DNA from 2 places in the Planifilum fimeticola genome. Region 2 is predicted to be linked to the other one. Evidence: a T-box and tRNA genes for the amino acid it is inferred to sense, from the RefSeq annotation. Region 2 holds a T-box; the other holds one or more tRNA genes.
What was found. A T-box is a leader RNA that pairs with one kind of tRNA and senses whether it is charged. The one in region 2 lies ahead of serS (serine--tRNA ligase), so its partner is inferred to be a tRNA-Ser.

Region 1 (9,086 bases), on a different contig from region 2:
ATGCCCACTCCTGGGTGGAAGTGTACTTCAATGATGTCGGGTGGATCCCCTTTGAACCGACTCCCGGATTCACCAACCCAACCCCCGTTGTTCGGGAGGAAACCCAGGAAGATTCCGGGGAGGACGCCTCCTCGGCGCCCCTTCCCTCCCCGGGCGGTCGGCGCAATCCGGAAGCGAGAGACCCCTCCGCTTCCACCCCTTCCGAAGAAAAGGATGCGCAAACCTCCGATGCCGGAAACCATTGGGCATGGTGGACGTCCGGCCTCCTTCTTCTGACGGGATGGGCGGTTTGGACCTTCCGCCGCCGTCTGTTTTGGTGGTGGCTCCACCGGTACCCTCGGATCGAGAAGGGAAACCGTTCCATGCTGATTCAGTCCTTCCGCCATCTCCTGCGCCTGCTCGCCTGGAAAAGGGGACCGAGAAAACCCCACCAAACAGCGAGGGAGTACATCTCCGGGGGAGAATGGATTTTCTCCGCCCCCACCTCCGAGATGCGGGAAATCACCCGTCTGTTTGAGCGAGTCCGTTACGGCAGGATGGAGAAGGAGACCTCCCTGTGGGATCGGGCTAGAGATCTGTGGAGGGCCCTTTTGAAGCAGACCCGTCCCTGAAGTCGATGGTCCGCTCCGAATCCGGGGGCATCGTCCCTTTCGACACCGCAAAAACCTCAAAGCCCGGGAGTCGGGAGCCGATTTTTCGCCTCGGCGACCCTGCCGCATGGAGCCGAGGCGAAAAACCGCTCACTCCTGATACCTTGTCAATCAGGCTGAAATCCTCCCTTCGGAGGATTTCTCTTTTTTCGACAAATCCTCCAATCTTCTTACAAGATTTAGTCCATTTTCCTCTTGCTTCTTTCTTCGGCTCCGCTAAGATGTTGTACACACAACCCTTTCCAGAGGAGGTGGATATTTGTGAGAAATCATTACGATCTGGGCCGCCGGCGCACAAATCCGGTCCGGCGGTCGGCGACGGAGGCGAAGGCGGAGGCCCTCGGTCTCAGGAGGCGTCGATTTCCCTTGTGGACCACCGTCTTCATTTCATCCCTTCTCCTTGGAACCGGTACCGCCGTCTACGCCATCGCCGCCTTCACCCCTCCTCCTTCCGGCCCGAAGTCCGACGCGGCGGCCGTCGGCCTCGCCGATGAAAAGAGGGACGGATTTGCCGGCTCCACAAACGGAGAAGATGCGGAAGACACGCCGCCGGTCTGGGAGGATTCACCGGAGACCCCCAGCCTCCCCCGCCACACGGACAAATCACCCGATGTGCAAAAACCGCGGCAACGCCCTCCGGACACCCGCTCCTTCGACCGCAAAACGCAAAATCGCATCCCGGGCGGGAATCGCTCTTCCGCCGGCGGATTCCCTCCTCGCAGAGAACCGGAAGAAGGCCGTAATCCCCCATCCCCGACCGATTCTTCCGCATCCGGAGAGGAGTCCTTGAAACATCCGGTTCCCGATATTCGGGTGGCGGTCGGCTATCCCTTTTGGATGGCATCACAGGCGGGAAAATCCCCGTCCGGAGACGTGATCCCCGAGGAAGTCACCCTTTTCGGGTATCAATTGCTGTCTGACGGAACGGTGAACACCGTGACGGAATCGGGAAAGAGAGAGGATGTGCGGACCATCCGCTCTGCCCGCCGGTCGGGGGCGCCGCTGGTTCCCACCGTCGCCGTCGCCGATCCGGATCTCCTGCAAAACCTCCTCGCTTCCCAAGAGCAGCGGTCCCGGACGGCGGACCGGCTGGTGAAATGGGCGGCCGAACGGAACTTCGACGGGATGGACTTGCTGCTCGGTCCCATCGCCCCGTCGGGGCGGGAGCATCTCACCCCGTTCATCGAGGAACTGGCGGAAAAGCTGCGCGGGAAGGGTAAGCGGCTCGGGCTCCACGTCCTCAACACCGCGGCCGTTACCCGCGCGGAATGGAAGCGCTGGGGACAGGCCGTCGACCGATTGAAAATCTACCCCTATCTCTCCGGCGAAAGACAGCCCGAGGGCAAAGCTGCCCCGGAATCGATCGATCAGCTCCTCCGGCTTGTGCCCAGGGAAAAGGTGACCTTCGTCTTCCCCGTCCGGGAGAACAAAGGGCCGAGCCAAAAAACCGATCCGAAGAGGAGTACCGGCGTCAACCCGGATCAAGCGCAGACATTCATCCCGCACCTGTTGGAACGTCATCCCGACATCGGAATTCAGCTTTGGATCTTGAAAGGAGCTGAAACATCCAATCATCCGGCGGAAAGGGCACCATCGAATGGAGTCAAGCGGGAGGCGGGCGCCGCCAAACTGGGCTGAACGGGCGATGCGCCTCTTGACTCCCGTAAGAAGGTCCCCGCTTCAGAATCGAAGCGGGGACCTGATTGATAGAGGGAGCATTTTTCTCCGGGCGACTCCTATTGCGCGGAGTCGATGCGAAAATCCTCTCCCGATTCCCGGGCCCGAGTCAAAGGAAAACGGGGACCCTCGGTAGACGATTCGCGCCTTTGCTTGATGATCAGCAGTTCCACACCGTCCCTCTCCGAAAGAAAGCGGCGGGTTTCCAGATCGAGGACCTTGACGGTTTTCTCCGTCATCACATAAGTGTGCCGGCCGTCGGAAGAAAAACCGACCGGTTCAAAGTTGGCGCCCGATCCCAATCTGTCCAGCACCCGGATCCGCTCCGCGTCGATAATGACCAGACCGCCCCTTTGGGTCATCGGATCAACCGGCTTTAGCTTCAACTCCTCTTCTCCGGCCGGTTGTGCCAGGATCACCTTCTGCACCGCCGTTGAATCCTCCCCGGCGGACGGTGCATTCGCCCGGGAAGGGGAAGCACAGCCGGAGGCAAACAGAAGGGCCATCACCAACCATCCAATCCTTCGCCAAAAAGGGGTCATGCACCAACCCTCCTCCATCGGTTCAAGGAACAAAGAACAATCCGAGACCCACATCCTGCGACTTTTGTTTGCCGTCCACGGAAAAGGTCAGTCCCTTCAAAAAGACCATATATTTCCCCGGGGGAACATCCACCCGCCACGTGGCTGTTGCTCGGACGGACTTTCCCGGCGGGATGATGAAACCGGACAACGCATCCAACTCCTGTTCCCACACTCCCTGCTCCTCCTTCAAATTCCCGACGGACAAGCGGGATCCTCGGTCATCCAACCGAATCGGACTCTCCCCGGCATTCTCCAAAGTGAGACGGAAGGACACCCTCTCGCCCCTCCGGTATTCAACGCCGGTGGAAGCGAAGCGGATCCGGAGCGAACCCTTTTTCAGAGCAGTCTCCTCTTTCGCTTCAAAGGCAGGGGCATCGGGATGATCCGGCTGGAAGAGTGCCGAGTCCATGGGGGGATTGTACGCGATCTCCCTCACCTCCTGTCCGAAGCGGAGGCGGTTTTGGGAATCAAAGGCTTCCATCCTCAGGGCATAGAAGGTCTCCCGATCCACCCAGAGGCGCATGCGGGTGATCTCCTCGGCAATGCGTCGATCCCGCACAGAAAGTTCCAGCATGTAGCAATGCCTGCCGGCCACCCGGTCCGATCCGGTGAGTTCCACATCGTACTGATCGGAAGGCAGCCGAAGAAGATCTTCCAATTGTTCCGCCCCCATATAGGGGCCCGCCAGGTTCGAAACGGCGGTCTGGGAAACGGAATCGATCCACACCACGGTATCCCGGGAATCGGAGGACCAAAAACGTCCGCCCGCCATCACGACCGTCCGCCGAAACGAACGGGGAAGGGAATAGGTGGTCTCCTGCCGGAAACGTCCCGGATCCTCATACCAACGCTCGGATACGGACCGATAGCGGGTACCGTCCTCCCCCACTCCCCAGTGGACCATCGTCGCCCGATAACGGTCCACCCGCATCGACCGGTCTGTTTGTTTCATTTTGGCGACCACTTCCCGGGCATCCACATCGGGGACCGGTTGAAAAAATGTGCCGATCCCGACCAGCAACAAGGCGATGACGGCAGCCATCCATGCGAGGGACCTTCGAATCCGACGCAGCTTTCCCTCCCTCCGATCGCTGCCTTTCATCCGAACTCTGGATCCGTCGACATCCGAAGGCCGGGCACTTTGAAGCAGTTCGGCGCGCAGGGAAGCGACAAAATCCGGATCCGGCCTTTCCGGCGCGGACAGTTGGTTCGCCACCTCTACAAGCCCGGCCATCTCCCCATCCGGACAACTCTCCGGGCACTTCAGGCATCGGGCCAGCCGTTCAGCCTTCTCCCGTTCCGTCATCTCCCCTCACCGCCTTTCGCAAGGTTTTGAGCGCCCGATACAGCATCATTTTGGCCGCATCCTCGCTTTTTCCCAATATACGACCGATTTGTCGAAAAGAAAGGTCTCCGCAAAACCGGAGAATGACTGCCTGCCTCTGTTCCTCGGGCAAATCGTCCACTGCCCGCCACAAATCCAGATCGCGAAAGGGTTCTCCGATGTCCTTTTCCGGAAGATCCACGAAAAGCGGACCGCCGGCCACCTCCCGCCCGGCCCGGCGGTAATGATCGGCCACCGCCCGGCGGGCAATGCCGAACAACCAAGCCGAAAAGGGCTTTTCATCCCACTGAAAGCGACCGATGGATTCCAACGCGCGGCGAAATACATCCGCAGTCACATCCTCCGCATGGGCGCGATCCCCCACCCGCCCGTAAACATATCGGTACACGGGGGTTACATAAAAGTCGTAGAGGCGTCCAAACTCCTCCGGATCGCGTTTGGCCCGCTCCACCAACTCCCGTTCCTCCTGATCCGCCGAGATCCGGTCTCGTTCCTCCAACACGCCGTTATCACCCCCGCTTCTCACAAGCCCTTTGAACGTAATATCGCTTGAAGGCGGCAAAAAGGAACGCCCTTCACTTTTTTCCCTCCAACGAAAAAACCCCCTGCCGAAGCAGAGGATTTATGCAAAAAATAAGCCTGACGTTTGAAGCACGTTTGCAATCCGTTTGCAATTTGGGTCGGAAACAAATTGAAATCTGGCATAGAAAAACGAAAAAGCCGCGATTTTACGCGGCTTGTTGGTGGCGTGCCCTGGAGGATTTGAACCCCCGACCTTCTGATTCGTAGTCAGACGCTCTATCCAACTGAGCTAAGGGCACAAGATCTGGTGCGGACGAAGGGACTTGAACCCCCACGGTCGTAAGACCACTAGATCCTGAATCTAGCGCGTCTGCCAATTCCGCCACGTCCGCACGTTGTGAGCTGAAATCCTTTGCCTTACGGCGACATTAGTTAATGTATCACATGCTTCTCAGAAAGTCAACAGGAAATTTCATTGTTTTGATTGTTATTTGTTGGAGGCGGCACCCGGATTCGAACCGGGGATAAAGGATTTGCAGTCCTCTGCCTTACCACTTGGCTATGCCGCCATGTTCCGTATGGAGTCGGCCCCGCTCTGAAACAATAAGGACATAACCTGAAAGGAGATGGGCCGATGATTCCTTTGGAATCGCGCATCGAAAACCTTCGCGCCGGCTACGGCGAGTTGAAAGCCGTCTTTGAACAGCAGGGCTTTACCCTGGGAGGGGGGTACGAATACGACCACGGTTATTTCGACAAACCCCTCGACCCGGAAAGCGACCAGGCGCACCGCGCCTATCTGCGCGTCCCCGTTTTCGCCGTCGAAGGAAACATCGAAGATGACAGCGCCACGGTCCGTTTGGGCAAACCCTTCGTGCTCAAACACGAGTTCAAAACGGGACCGGACGATCGCGTCACCACCGGCGTATTCAGCGGGCTTGTCAACCAGTTCACCGAACCCGCCGACAAGGACGATGCCGTTGAAACCGTGTGGGTGGAAAGGGCCAAGTCCGCTTTAAACGAATTGGAACGGGGACTTGAACCGCTGATCCACTGAAAAGAAAATTGGCAGGGGCGGCAGGAATCGAACCCGCACCGGAGGTTTTGGAGACCTCTGTTCTACCATTAAACTACGCCCCTAAGTGCATGGTGCCGGATGTAGGACTCGAACCCACGACACCTCGCTTACAAGGCGAGTGCTCTACCAGCTGAGCTAATCCGGCATGTGGTGGTTCGGGGCGGAATCGAACCGCCGACACGAGGATTTTCAGTCCTCTGCTCTACCGACTGAGCTACCGAACCAATCGCCCGACGAACCGGAAACCGGTTCGATCGGTGAAAAAAAGACTCCTGAGACTTTCAGAAGTCTGCTCAAATAAACTGGCGGAGAGGGAGGGATTCGAACCCTCGAGACGGGTTTTTACCCGTCTACACGATTTCCAGTCGTGCTCCTTCGGCCAGCTCGGACACCTCTCCACGAAATTTCTTAGCCGTGACATTCATTATTCTATATCGGGAAGATTCCCCGTGTCAAGAGGAAAATCATCCCCAGATTTTCCCCCTGCAAACCGCGGGGCGCAAAAAGTTCCGTACGGCAGGCAGTCTGTCCCATAAAGGTCCTTTTTATGCCCCGCCCCGACAAAAGAGGCGTTTAATTCGGAATAAAAGGAGTATTGAAAACACGACCGACTATTGATAAATATGGAATCGGGAGGATGTATCCCGCAAAAACAGCTGTTTTTGTCCAGGCGGTAAAGGTCGGATCGGTCCGTAGGTGCAAACATCTCCATCCGGTTGGGGGGATTGGACATGCTTTCCTTGTTGGCCTTGCTTCCCGTGCTGACGGTTTTTTTGTTCCTGGTGGCTTTCAAGTGGCCGGCGAAAACGGCCATGCCCCTCGCCTTTGTCGTCACGGTGGGGCTGGCCCTGTGGGTGTGGGAGGTTTCCTTCAATCAGGTCCTCGCGGCCACGGTCGACGGTTTGATCACGGCGCTGACCCTTCTCTACATCATCTTCGGAGCCATCCTGATGCTGAACACGTTGAGTGAGAGCGGCGCCCTGATCACAATCCGAAAAGGGCTGTCAAACATCTCCCCGGACCGGCGGGTCCAGGCGGTGATCATTGCCTGGCTGTTCGGCTCCTTCATCGAGGGGGCCGCCGGTTTTGGCACCCCCGCCGCCGTGGCCGCTCCGCTGTTGGTCGGATTGGGCTTTCCGGCGATGGCGGCGGTGGTGTGCGCCTTGATCATCCAGAGCACTCCGGTCTCCTTCGGCGCCCTGGGAACGCCGATTCTGGTGGGAGTCAGTTCGGGATTGGGAGAAGGCAAGCTGAGCGAAGTGACGAAGGTGGTGGGTTCCGATTGGGAATCGGTCCTCTCCTCCATCGGCGCGAAGGTGGCGGTTCTGCACTTCGCTGCAGGATTTTTCATCCCTCTGCTGATGGTCAGCATCCTGACCCGCTTCTTCGGTAAAAACCGCTCATTCCGGGAGGGGCTCAGAGCGTGGAGGTTTGCCTTTTTCGGAGCCTTGGCGATGACGATCCCCTATATTCTTACGGCCGTCACCCTCGGCCCCGAATTCCCCTCCCTCTTCGGCGGATTGATCGGACTGGCGGTGGTGGTGTGGGCGGCACGGAAGGGATGGTTTCATCCGAAAGACGGCATATGGGATTTCGACGCTCCAGAAAAATGGGATCGGGAATGGGTGGGCAACCTTCGCCTGAACGACCCGGCATCCCTCTCCGTCAACATGCCCTCCTGGAAAGCGTGGACTCCTTATCTCTTGGTGGGATTGTTTCTGGTCCTCACCCGGATGGACTCTCTCCCCGTCAAAGGGTGGCTCAACGGTGTAACCATAGACCTTGAGAATTTGTTCGGGTCCGGCATGTCCGTCAGCGTGAGCCCCCTCTATCTCCCGGGAACCATCTTCATCGCGGTGGTTCTCCTCACCGGTTTGATCCATCGGATGGACAACGCCTCCTTCCGGAGGGCCTGGACAAGCACCTTCAAAACGACGGGGCTGGCCTCGGTCGCCCTTCTCTTTGCGGTTCCGATGGTGAAAGTGTTCATCGGTTCTTCCGGGGGAGCCGCCGGTTACGACAGCATGCCCATTGAACTGGCCAAGGGCGTGGCCGACACGGTGGGGGCCGTCTGGCCCATCTTCGCCCCGTCCATCGGCGCCCTGGGAGCCTTCATCGCGGGCAGCAACACCGTCTCCAACATGATGTTCTCCCTGTTCCAGTTCGGAGTGGGAACGCGGATCGGGGCGGATCCCTCCTGGATCGTCGCTCTGCAGGCCATCGGCGGAGCCGCGGGAAACATGATCTGCGTCCACAACGTGGTGGCCGCTTCCGCCACCGTCGGGCTGATCAATAAGGAAGGAGCCATCATCCGCAAGACGCTCCTGCCCACCCTGTATTACGTCCTCTTCGGCGGCGCGCTGGGTTACACGATCCTGCACGGCTTCGGATGGAACATCGGAACGGTGATCGTCCTCGGAACCGTCGCCGGTTTCGCCATTCTCCTGGCCCGCTTCGGAAAAAACCCTCCGGGTCTGTCCCAACCCGGCTCGGCCCACAAGGGATGAGAAGAAAAATGGCGGGATTCCCCTCTTGCCTTGCGGAGGGGAATCCCGCGATTCGTTTGTTCCCCTTCTTTACACAAACTCCGTCGCCTCTCGGATGCACAGGTCCAGATCCGCCCGGCGGCGGGAGCAGGTCTCCTCATCCCAGCCGCACACATCCCGCATGCAGTCCAGCACGGGATCTTTCCACCGCTTCACCCGGTGGATGTCGAAAAACAGATCCCCGGTGCGGCGAACCCAGAAATCGGCGGGGGTTGCGGCCATTTCCTCTTCCACGGCGTAGAGCAGAACGGCGTACAGGGAAGGAGGCAATCCGTAAGCTTCCGCTTCTTTCCCTTGCGAGGCGATCCGCCCGAACACCTTGTCGATGTTGGTCCCATAGCGCCGGACAAGCCGCTGCGACTCCTGTTCGTCCAATCCCAGCTCCGTCCCCTCCCGCACCTTTTCCTCGACGAAGGCGGGGAAGCGGTCGGACCCGCCGACATCGCCGCCGGAGAGGGGAATCCGCTCCGTCACGCATGGCCCGAAGGGACCCGCCCCCTCCTCGGCCAGTCCGGCGCACACCCGATCAACCACCCGCTGCGCCATTTTGCGGTAACCGGTCAATTTTCCCCCCGCAATGGTGATCAGTCCGGTCTCGGAAAGAAAGATCTCATCCTTCCGGGAAATTTCCGTCGTCGGCTTTCCTTCCTCGCGGATGAGGGGACGGATTCCGGCCCAGCCCGA
Region 2 (9,086 bases):
CTCCAGGTCAGCCTTCAGGACGCCATCGACGCCGATCACGTGTTTGAAACGCTGATGGGGGACAAGGTGGAGCCCCGCCGGGAGTTTATCCAGGAGTACGCCCGGCAGGTGCGCAATCTGGACGTCTGACGGTGCCGCGGGCGGCCGAAGGATGGCCGGATCAACGGACGGAGGGACTAACCGATGCCAGATACCGAACGGATCCAGGAAGTAAATATCAGCCAGGAGATGCGCAATTCCTTTCTCGATTACGCCATGAGCGTGATCGTCAGCCGCGCCCTCCCCGACGTGCGGGACGGGCTGAAGCCGGTTCACCGGCGGATTCTTTATTCCATGTTTGAACTGGGGATCACTCCGGACAAGCCGTACAAGAAATCGGCCAACGTGGTGGGGAACGTTCTGGCCCGTTACCATCCCCACGGCGATGCGGCGGTATATGACTCGATGGTCCGGATGGCCCAGGATTTTTCCTACCGGTACATGCTGGTCGACGGCCACGGCAACTTCGGTTCCGTCGACGGCGATTCCCCGGCGGCGATGCGTTACACCGAAGCGCGGCTTGCGCCCATCGCCCTGGAGATGCTCCGGGACATCAAGAAGGAAACCATCGATTTCGGGCCCAACTACGACGGCAGCCTGGAGGAGCCCCTGGTGCTTCCCTCCCGCATTCCCAATATTCTCGTCAACGGGGCATCGGGGATCGCCGTCGGCATGGCCACCAACATTCCTCCGCACAACCTCGGGGAAGTGATCGACGGCTTGGTCCGGATGATCGAGAACCCCGAGGTGACGGTGGAGGAGTTGATGAAATCGATCAAGGGCCCCGATTTCCCCACCGGCGGGGTGATCCTGGGGACGGACGGAATCAGGAAGGCTTATCGCACGGGGCGGGGCAACCTCCAGGTCCGGGCCAAGACGCGCATTGAAGAGGCCTCCGGCGGCAAGATGCGCATCGTCGTGGAGGAGCTTCCCTATCAGGTCAACAAAGCCAAGCTGGTGGAAAAGATCGCCGAACTGGTCCGGGAAAAGCGGGTGGAGGGCATCACCGACCTCCGGGATGAATCGGACCGGAACGGGATGCGCGTCGTCATCGAGCTCCGGCGGGACGTCAACCCCCGGGTGGTGTTGAACAACCTGTACAAGCATACGGCACTCCAGACGGGCTTCGGGGTGATCATGCTGGCCCTGGTGAACGGGCAGCCCCAGGTGCTCAACCTGAAGGAGCTCCTTCACCACTACCTGGAACACCAGATCGAAGTGATCCGCCGCAGAACCCAGTTCGACCTGCGCAAGGCGGAAGAGAGGGCCCATATCCTGGAAGGACTGCGGATCGCCCTGGATCACATCGACGAAGTGATCGCCCTGATCCGCGCCTCCCAGACGGCGGACGAGGCGAGAACCGGCCTGATGGAGCGCTTCGGCCTGACCGAAAAGCAGGCCCAGGCCATCCTGGACATGCGGCTGCAGCGCCTGACCGGCCTGGAGCGGGAAAAGATCGAGAGCGAGTACGAGGAGCTGCTCAAAACGATCGCCGAACTCAGGGCCATCCTCGCCGACGAAGCGAAGATCCGCGGAGTCGTCCGGGACGAGCTCCTGGAGATCAAGGAGCAGTTCGCCGATGAGCGGAGGACGCGGATCAAGCCGGACGCGGATGAGATCGTCGAGGAGGATCTGATCCCCGAGGAAGAGGTGGCGGTCCTGCTCACCCACCGCGGTTACATCAAGCGGATGCCCCTGTCCACCTACCGGGCCCAGCGGAGGGGAGGACGGGGCATCACCGGGATGGGCACCCGGGAGGACGATTTCGTCCAGCACCTGTTCGTCTGCAACTCCCACCACTACCTGCTCTTTTTCTCCAACCGGGGCAAGGTGTATCGGTTGAAGGCCTACGAGGTGCCGGAGCTCGGCAGGGCGGCCCGGGGAACCCCGATCATCAACCTGATCCAGATCGAGCCCGGGGAATACATCCACGCGGTCATCCCGGTGAAGGAGTTTACGCACGACAAGATGCTCTTCTTCGCCACCAAGCACGGGGTGATCAAGAAAACGGCCCTGGAGGAGTTTGAGCACATTCGGCGGAACGGTCTCTTTGCCATCAATCTCCGGGACGAAGACGAGCTGGTCGGCGTCCGCCTGACCGACGGAAATCAGGAGATCATCCTGGGGACGCGCTTCGGCATGTCGATTCGCTTCTCCGAACAGGATGTCCGGCAGATGGGCCGTTCGGCGACGGGTGTGAAGGGGATCACCTTGAGCGAAGGGGACGAAGTGATCGACATGGATATCGCCTATCCGGATCACGACGTGATGATCGTCACCGCCAAGGGGTACGGGAAACGGACGCCCCTTTCCGAGTACCGTCAGCAGTCCCGGGGCGGAAAGGGGATCAAGACCCTCACCGTCACCGAAAAGAACGGCCCCATCGTCGGCCTGAAGATGGTGACTCCCCGGGAGGATCTGATGTTGGTCACCAACGGCGGCATGGTGATCCGCCTCAACGTCTCCGATATTTCCCAGCAGGGCCGCTACACCCAGGGAGTCAAGCTGATCACTCTGCGGGAGGGAGAAGAGGTGGCCACCGTCGCCCGCGTGCACACCGATGAGGAAGAAGAGTGAGCGGCAGTCGTCCGCAACCCCGGCCGGAGAGGTTCACCCTCTCCGGCTTTTTGGTTTTTCCGTTTTAACAGCCCTCCTTGTCCGGCCCTCCGTGACACATGCCCGCCGGCGCCGGTCGCCCCTTTCGCCTTTTTCGGAGAATTCTTCGCCGCTTGACGCCCATTCCGCCGTTTGGTACACTTTCAAAAACGTTTGCTCGGGACAAACACCAGGAGGGCGCAAAGCACATGTGGGAGGAAAAATTCTCCAAGGAAGGACTCACCTTTGACGACGTCTTGCTGATTCCGGCCAAGTCCGAAGTGTTGCCGAAGGATGTGGAGGTCTCCACCCGGTTGGGGGAGGGAATCCGGCTGAACATCCCTCTCATCAGCGCCGGGATGGACACGGTGACCGAAGCCCCGATGGCCATCGCCATCGCACGCCAAGGCGGGATCGGGATCATTCACAAAAACATGAAGATCGAGGAGCAGGCGGAGGAAGTGGATCGGGTGAAGCGCTCGGAGAGCGGCGTCATCACCAAGCCTTTCTACCTCCACCCCGAACACAAGGTTTACGATGCCGAAGCGCTCATGTCCAAGTACCGGATTTCCGGCGTGCCGATCGTGGACAAGGAGCGGAAGCTGGTCGGCATTTTGACCAACCGGGATATGCGGTTCATCCGCGATTATTCCACGCCCATCTCCGAGGTGATGACCAAGGAGAACCTGGTGACGGCGCCGGTGGGAACCACCCTCAAAGAGGCGGAGGAGATCCTCCAGAAGTACAAGATCGAGAAACTGCCCCTGGTGGATGAACAAGGGGTGTTGAAGGGGCTCATCACCATCAAGGACATCGAAAAGGCCACCCTCTTCCCCGATGCGGCCAAGGACGCCCAGGGACGGCTTCTGGCGGGAGCGGCCGTAGGGGTGTCCAGCGACACCTACAAGCGGGCGGCCGCCCTGGTGGAAGCGGAGGTGGATGTCCTGGTGGTGGACACCGCCCACGGCCATTCCCGAGGCGTGCTGGAGACGGTGGCCGAGCTGCGGCGGCGTTATCCGGACCTCTGCATTGTCGGGGGGAATGTGGCCACGGCGGAGGGAACCCGAGATCTGATCGAAGCGGGGGCCAGCGTGGTCAAAGTGGGAATCGGCCCCGGCTCCATCTGCACCACCCGGGTGGTGGCGGGAATCGGCGTGCCGCAGGTCACCGCCATTTACGACTGCGCCACCGTCGCCCGCCAGTACGGCGTCCCCATCATCGCCGACGGAGGGATCCGCTACTCGGGGGATATCGTGAAGGCGATCGCGGCGGGGGCCGACGCGGTGATGCTGGGAAGCCTCTTTGCCGGAACCGAGGAAGCGCCTGGGGAATCGGAGATCTTCCAGGGACGGCGGTTCAAGGTGTACCGGGGCATGGGCTCCCTCGGGGCGATGCAGGCGGGAAGCCGGGATCGTTACTTCCAGGAGAACGAGAAGAAGCTGGTTCCCGAGGGCATTGAAGGAAGGGTCCCCTACAAGGGCCCCCTGGCCGATACCGTCTTCCAGCTGGTCGGCGGCCTGAAGGCGGGCATGGGTTACTGCGGGGTGAAAAACCTGCAGGAACTGAAGGAGAAGACCCGGTTCATCCGGGTGACCGGCGCCTCTCTTCGGGAAAGCCATCCCCATGACGTGCAGATCACCAAGGAAGCGCCCAACTATCACGTCTGACGGCAACGGCATCCGCAGGGATTTCCTGCGGTTTTTTCTTGCGCGAAAAGGCCGGCCCGCTCGCCGGCTTTTTGCAGCTTTTTGCGATGCTGGCGAAAACTTCTTGTTCCCCGATTTTCTTTCTCTCCGGAATCTAGTAAACTGAAAATCGATCGGGTGAAGACGGCGGAAAAACGGGATTCGTACATAGCATCGGCGCCGCAGGGCGTGTCGAAGATCCTCGCCTCCCGCGCCGTTTTCAAGCCCGGTTGGCGGTTGGAAACGGTCTTCGGAGGTGAAGTTTTTTTGAGAGGTCGCCTTTTCCCCCTGTCGGTCAAAAAAGCAGCAGGTTTTTTGATGATGATTCTTTTTCTGGGGTTCATGGCGGCTCCCGTCCCGGCTCTGGCGGCGGAACCTTTTCCGGAAGTGAGGGCCAAGGCCCACGTGGTGATGGAGTTTGAAACCGGGCTCGTGTTGGACGCCCGCCGGGCGGACGAGCCGCTTCCCCCCGCCAGCATGACCAAGATGATGACCGAGTATCTGGTGTTGGAGAAGATCCGCTCGGGGGAGATCGGATGGGAGGACCGGGTGCGCATCAGCGCCCGCGCCGCCGGCATCGATGAGGCCCAGGTTTACTTGGTCGCCGGCGAGGAGTGGACGATTCGCCAGTTGTTTGAGGCGATGGCCGTCTATTCCGCCAATGACGCCGCGGTCGCCCTGGCGGAACATCTGGCGGGCAGCGAGGAGACCTTCGTCAAATGGATGAACGAGAAGGCGAAGGAACTGGAAATGACCAACACCCACTTCCGGAACAGCACGGGATTGAACGAGGCCAGCTATCCCGACCCGCCGAAAGCGGAGGGAAAACACGTGATGTCCGCCCGGGATGCGGCGAATCTCGCCCGGCGGCTTCTCCTGGATTTTCCCGAGGCGAAGGAGATCATCTCCAAGCCCCGGATCACCTTCCGGGGGAGGGAGTATTCCAACTGGAACTGGATGCTCCCGGGGATGTCCCAGGCCTATCACGGCTTGGACGGGGTGAAGACGGGATTTACCAACGAAGCGGGATACTGCTTTGCCGGAACCGCCGAGCGGGACGGGATGCGACTCGTTACCGTGGTGATGGGGACGGGTTCCCAGAGCGCCCGCTTTCAGGAAACGCGCCGCCTTCTGGACGCAGGCTTTGAAAACTTTGCCTTGAAATCCCTGATTTTCGAGGACAAGCCCGTGCCCGGCTACATGGAAAGGATTCCCGTCCCCAACGGGGTGGCCCGTGATGTGGCCGTCGCCGCCGACCGTACCCTCGTGCTTCCCGTCCGCAAGGATCAGATGAAGAAGTACACCTTCCGCATCACTTACACCCGAAAGGTGGTCGCGCCGCTGACGGCGGGGACGCCGGTGGCGGAAGTGACGGTTCTCTATGATGGCAAGAAGATTCCCGGCGTGGAACCGGTCCGGCTGGTGGTTCGGGAATCGGTGGAAGAGGCCGGTTGGGTCCGCCTCTTTTTCCGGAAATTGGGCGATACGATCAGCGGCTGGTTCGACTGAAAGCCCCCTCCCGTTGGTTGTCAATTTCCGGTGGTTCCGTTACAATACTTGTATTGAAGAAATACCTGAGCTGGGGAATCTATTTGCTCGAGAGACGGGAGGATGGAGCGATGTCCGCTAATGTTGAAACGAGGAACGGCACCGCTGCCGGTGTCGAAAAGGCATATGAAACGGGAACCGATCGGGTCAAGCGGGGGATGGCGGAAATGCAGAAGGGCGGCGTCATCATGGACGTCGTCAACGCGGAGCAGGCGAAAATCGCCGAAGAGGCGGGAGCGGTCGCCGTTATGGCCCTGGAGCGGGTTCCGGCGGATATCCGCGCTGCCGGCGGCGTGGCCCGGATGGCCGATCCCCGCGTGATCGAGGAAGTGATGAACGCGGTCAGCATTCCGGTGATGGCCAAGGCGCGCATCGGCCACTTCGTCGAAGCCCGTCTCCTGGAGGCCCTGGGAGTGGACTACATCGACGAGAGCGAAGTGCTCACTCCCGCCGACGAAGTGTACCACATCGACAAGAAGCAATTTACGGTCCCCTTCGTCTGCGGTGCCCGCGATCTGGGCGAAGCCCTGCGCCGGATCGGGGAAGGGGCTTCGATGATCCGGACCAAGGGAGAGCCGGGAACGGGCAACGTGGTCGAGGCGGTGCGCCACATGCGCATGATGATGTCCCAGATCCGCAAGGTGCAGTCCATGTCCCGGGACGAACTGATGGCCGAGGCGAAAAAGCTGGGAGCGCCCTACGATCTGCTGCTGCAGGTGCATGAGACCGGCCGACTTCCCGTGGTCAACTTTGCCGCCGGCGGAATCGCCACTCCGGCGGATGCCGCGCTCATGATGCACCTGGGTGCCGACGGCGTCTTTGTCGGTTCGGGAATCTTCAAATCCGAGAACCCGGAAAAATACGCGAAGGCCATCGTCCAAGCGACGACCCACTACGAAGATTTCGGACTGATCGCCGAGCTGTCCAAGGGGTTGGGATCGGCGATGCCGGGAATCGAAATTTCCACCCTCACCGAAGCGGAACGGATGCAGGAGCGGGGCTGGTAATAGGAGGAATGACAGCATGAAGATCGGCGTGCTCGCGCTGCAGGGAGCCGTTCGGGAACACCTCCGCATGCTGGAGCGTGCGGGGGCGGAGGCCGCCGCGGTGAAACGGCCCGAACAGCTGGCCGATTTGGACGGTTTGGTCATTCCCGGCGGTGAATCGACGACGATCAGCAAACTGATGCATCAATACGGGCTGTTTGACCCGATCCGGGAGATGGCCGCGTCCGGCAAGCCCCTGTTCGGAACCTGCGCCGGCCTCATCCTGCTGGCCAAGCGGATCGAGGGGGCGGAATCGACTCACCTGGCGCTCATGGATATCACCGTCCGGCGCAATGCCTTCGGCCGTCAGCGGGAGAGCTTCGAAGCGGATCTCCCCGTGGCCGGGGTGGCCGACGATTTCCGGGCCGTTTTCATCCGGGCTCCTTACATCACCGAAGCGGGCCCCGGAGTGGATGTGCTGTCCCGGATCGATGACAAGATTGTCGCCGTGCGGCAGGGTCACCTGCTGGCTTCCGCCTTCCATCCGGAACTGACCGACGATGTTCGGATGCACGCCTTCTTCGTCGAGATGGTTCGGGAAGCTTCCTCCGTCAGGGCAATCTGAGGCGGGGGATGGGCGGAAACGGGGTTTTTCCGGCTTTGTCCGGGATACAATGAAAAGAAGAGCCATATTTCAAAGGCGAGGATGAGAACCAGTAACCGGAAGGGAGCGGCAGCAGAGAGGCGGTGGTCGGTGCAAACCGCCCCGCTCCGCCGGGGAATCCCTCTCGGAGCCGTGCGCGAAAGCGGCGGAAGCCGCAGAAGCGTCGACCGGATCGACGGCCGTTATCCCGTCCAGAGGTGGATCGGGTATGCGTTTTTTCCCGGTCAATAAGGGTGGCAACGCGGGCCTTCCGTCCCTTTGATGGCGGAAGGCTTTATTGTTTGAAGGAGGGATCGCCATGCTGGATGTGAAATTGCTGCGCAACCGCTTGGATGAAGTGCGGGAAAAGTTGAAGCACCGCGGAGAAGACATCAGCGGCTTGGATGATTTCGCCGGCCTGGACCGGCGGCGCCGCGAGCTGCTCCAGGAGAGCGAACAGCTGAAAAACAAGCGCAACACCGTGTCCAAGGAGATCGCCCGAAAAAAGAAGCAGAAGGAAGACGCCTCCCGGGAGATCGCCGAAATGCGCCAGGTGGGGGAGCGGATCAAGGAACTGGACCAGGAGCTGCGCCAAGTGGAGGAGGAGTTGGAATCCGTCCTCCTCACCCTGCCCAACATTCCCCACGAGAGCGTCCCCGTCGGCGATTCCGAGGAGGACAACGTCCCCGTCCGCCATTGGGGGGAGATTCCGAAGTTCGCCTTTGAGCCGAAACCCCACTGGGAATTGGCGCGGGAGCTGGATCTCTTGGACTTTGAACGGGCCGGCCGGGTGACCGGTTCCCGCTTCGTCTTTTACAAGGGGGCCGGAGCCCGTCTGGAGCGGGCCCTGATGAACTTCATGCTCGACCTGCACATCGAGAAGCACGGCTACACGGAAATGATTCCGCCCTATATGGTGGGGCGCGACAGCATGATCGGAACCGGTCAACTTCCCAAGTTTGCCGAGGATTCCTTTGCCGTCGCCGACAGCGACTACTACCTGATCCCGACCGCGGAGGTTCCCGTGACCAACTATCACCGGGGCGAGATCCTGTCGGCGGAGGAACTGCCCAAAAAGTACGCCGCCTTCAGCGCCTGTTTCCGGTCCGAGGCCGGGGCCGCCGGCCGGGACACCCGGGGGCTGATCCGCCTTCACCAGTTTAACAAGGTGGAGTTGGTGAAGCTGGTCCGTCCCGAGGACTCCTATGAAGAATTGGAAGCGCTCGTAAAGGATGCGGAGGCGGTACTTCAGCAGCTTAAGCTTCCCTACCGGGTGGTGCTGATGTGCACCGCGGACATCGGGTTTGCCCAGAGCAAGAAGTACGATCTGGAAGTCTGGATGCCCAGCTACGGAACCTACCGGGAAATCTCCTCCTGCAGCAACTTCGAGGATTTCCAGGCCCGTCGCGCCAACATCCGCTTCCGCAGGGAACCGAAGGCCAAACCGGAGTTTGTCCACACCCTGAACGGATCGGGTCTGGCGATCGGCCGGACCGTGGCCGCCATCCTGGAAAACTTTCAGCAGGAAGACGGCAGCATCCTCATCCCGGAAGTGCTTCGCCCCTACATGGGCGGCATGGAGCGGATCTC

Region 1: it encodes a tRNA-Ser, which carries the amino acid that the T-box ahead of serS (serine--tRNA ligase) is inferred to sense. The anticodon was not compared.

The regions. Positions count from the first base shown of each region.
Region 1 is NZ_PVNE01000011.1:63,190-72,275, forward strand. It holds gene CLV97_RS08490 (transglutaminase TgpA family protein) at 1-611, shown strand, start outside; gene CLV97_RS08495 (glycoside hydrolase family 18 protein) at 912-2,288, shown strand; gene CLV97_RS08500 (hypothetical protein) at 2,387-2,869, opposite strand; gene CLV97_RS08505 (outer membrane lipoprotein-sorting protein) at 2,892-4,217, opposite strand; gene CLV97_RS08510 (sigma-70 family RNA polymerase sigma factor) at 4,195-4,758, opposite strand; tRNA gene CLV97_RS08515 (tRNA-Arg) at 5,001-5,077, opposite strand; tRNA gene CLV97_RS08520 (tRNA-Leu) at 5,084-5,170, opposite strand; tRNA gene CLV97_RS08525 (tRNA-Cys) at 5,274-5,347, opposite strand; gene CLV97_RS08530 (YugN family protein) at 5,413-5,835, shown strand; tRNA gene CLV97_RS08535 (tRNA-Trp) at 5,845-5,918, opposite strand; tRNA gene CLV97_RS08540 (tRNA-Thr) at 5,926-6,001, opposite strand; tRNA gene CLV97_RS08545 (tRNA-Phe) at 6,005-6,080, opposite strand; tRNA gene CLV97_RS08550 (tRNA-Ser) at 6,160-6,254, opposite strand; gene CLV97_RS08555 (L-lactate permease) at 6,588-8,363, shown strand; gene CLV97_RS08560 (glycerol-3-phosphate dehydrogenase/oxidase) at 8,433-9,086, opposite strand, start outside.
Region 2 is NZ_PVNE01000003.1:163,236-172,321, forward strand. It holds gene gyrB (DNA topoisomerase (ATP-hydrolyzing) subunit B) at 1-129, shown strand, start outside; gene gyrA (DNA gyrase subunit A) at 184-2,616, shown strand; gene guaB (IMP dehydrogenase) at 2,844-4,301, shown strand; gene CLV97_RS03370 (D-alanyl-D-alanine carboxypeptidase family protein) at 4,638-5,828, shown strand; gene pdxS (pyridoxal 5'-phosphate synthase lyase subunit PdxS) at 5,939-6,874, shown strand; gene pdxT (pyridoxal 5'-phosphate synthase glutaminase subunit PdxT) at 6,891-7,478, shown strand; T-box leader at 7,548-7,778, shown strand; gene serS (serine--tRNA ligase) at 7,816-9,086, shown strand, end outside.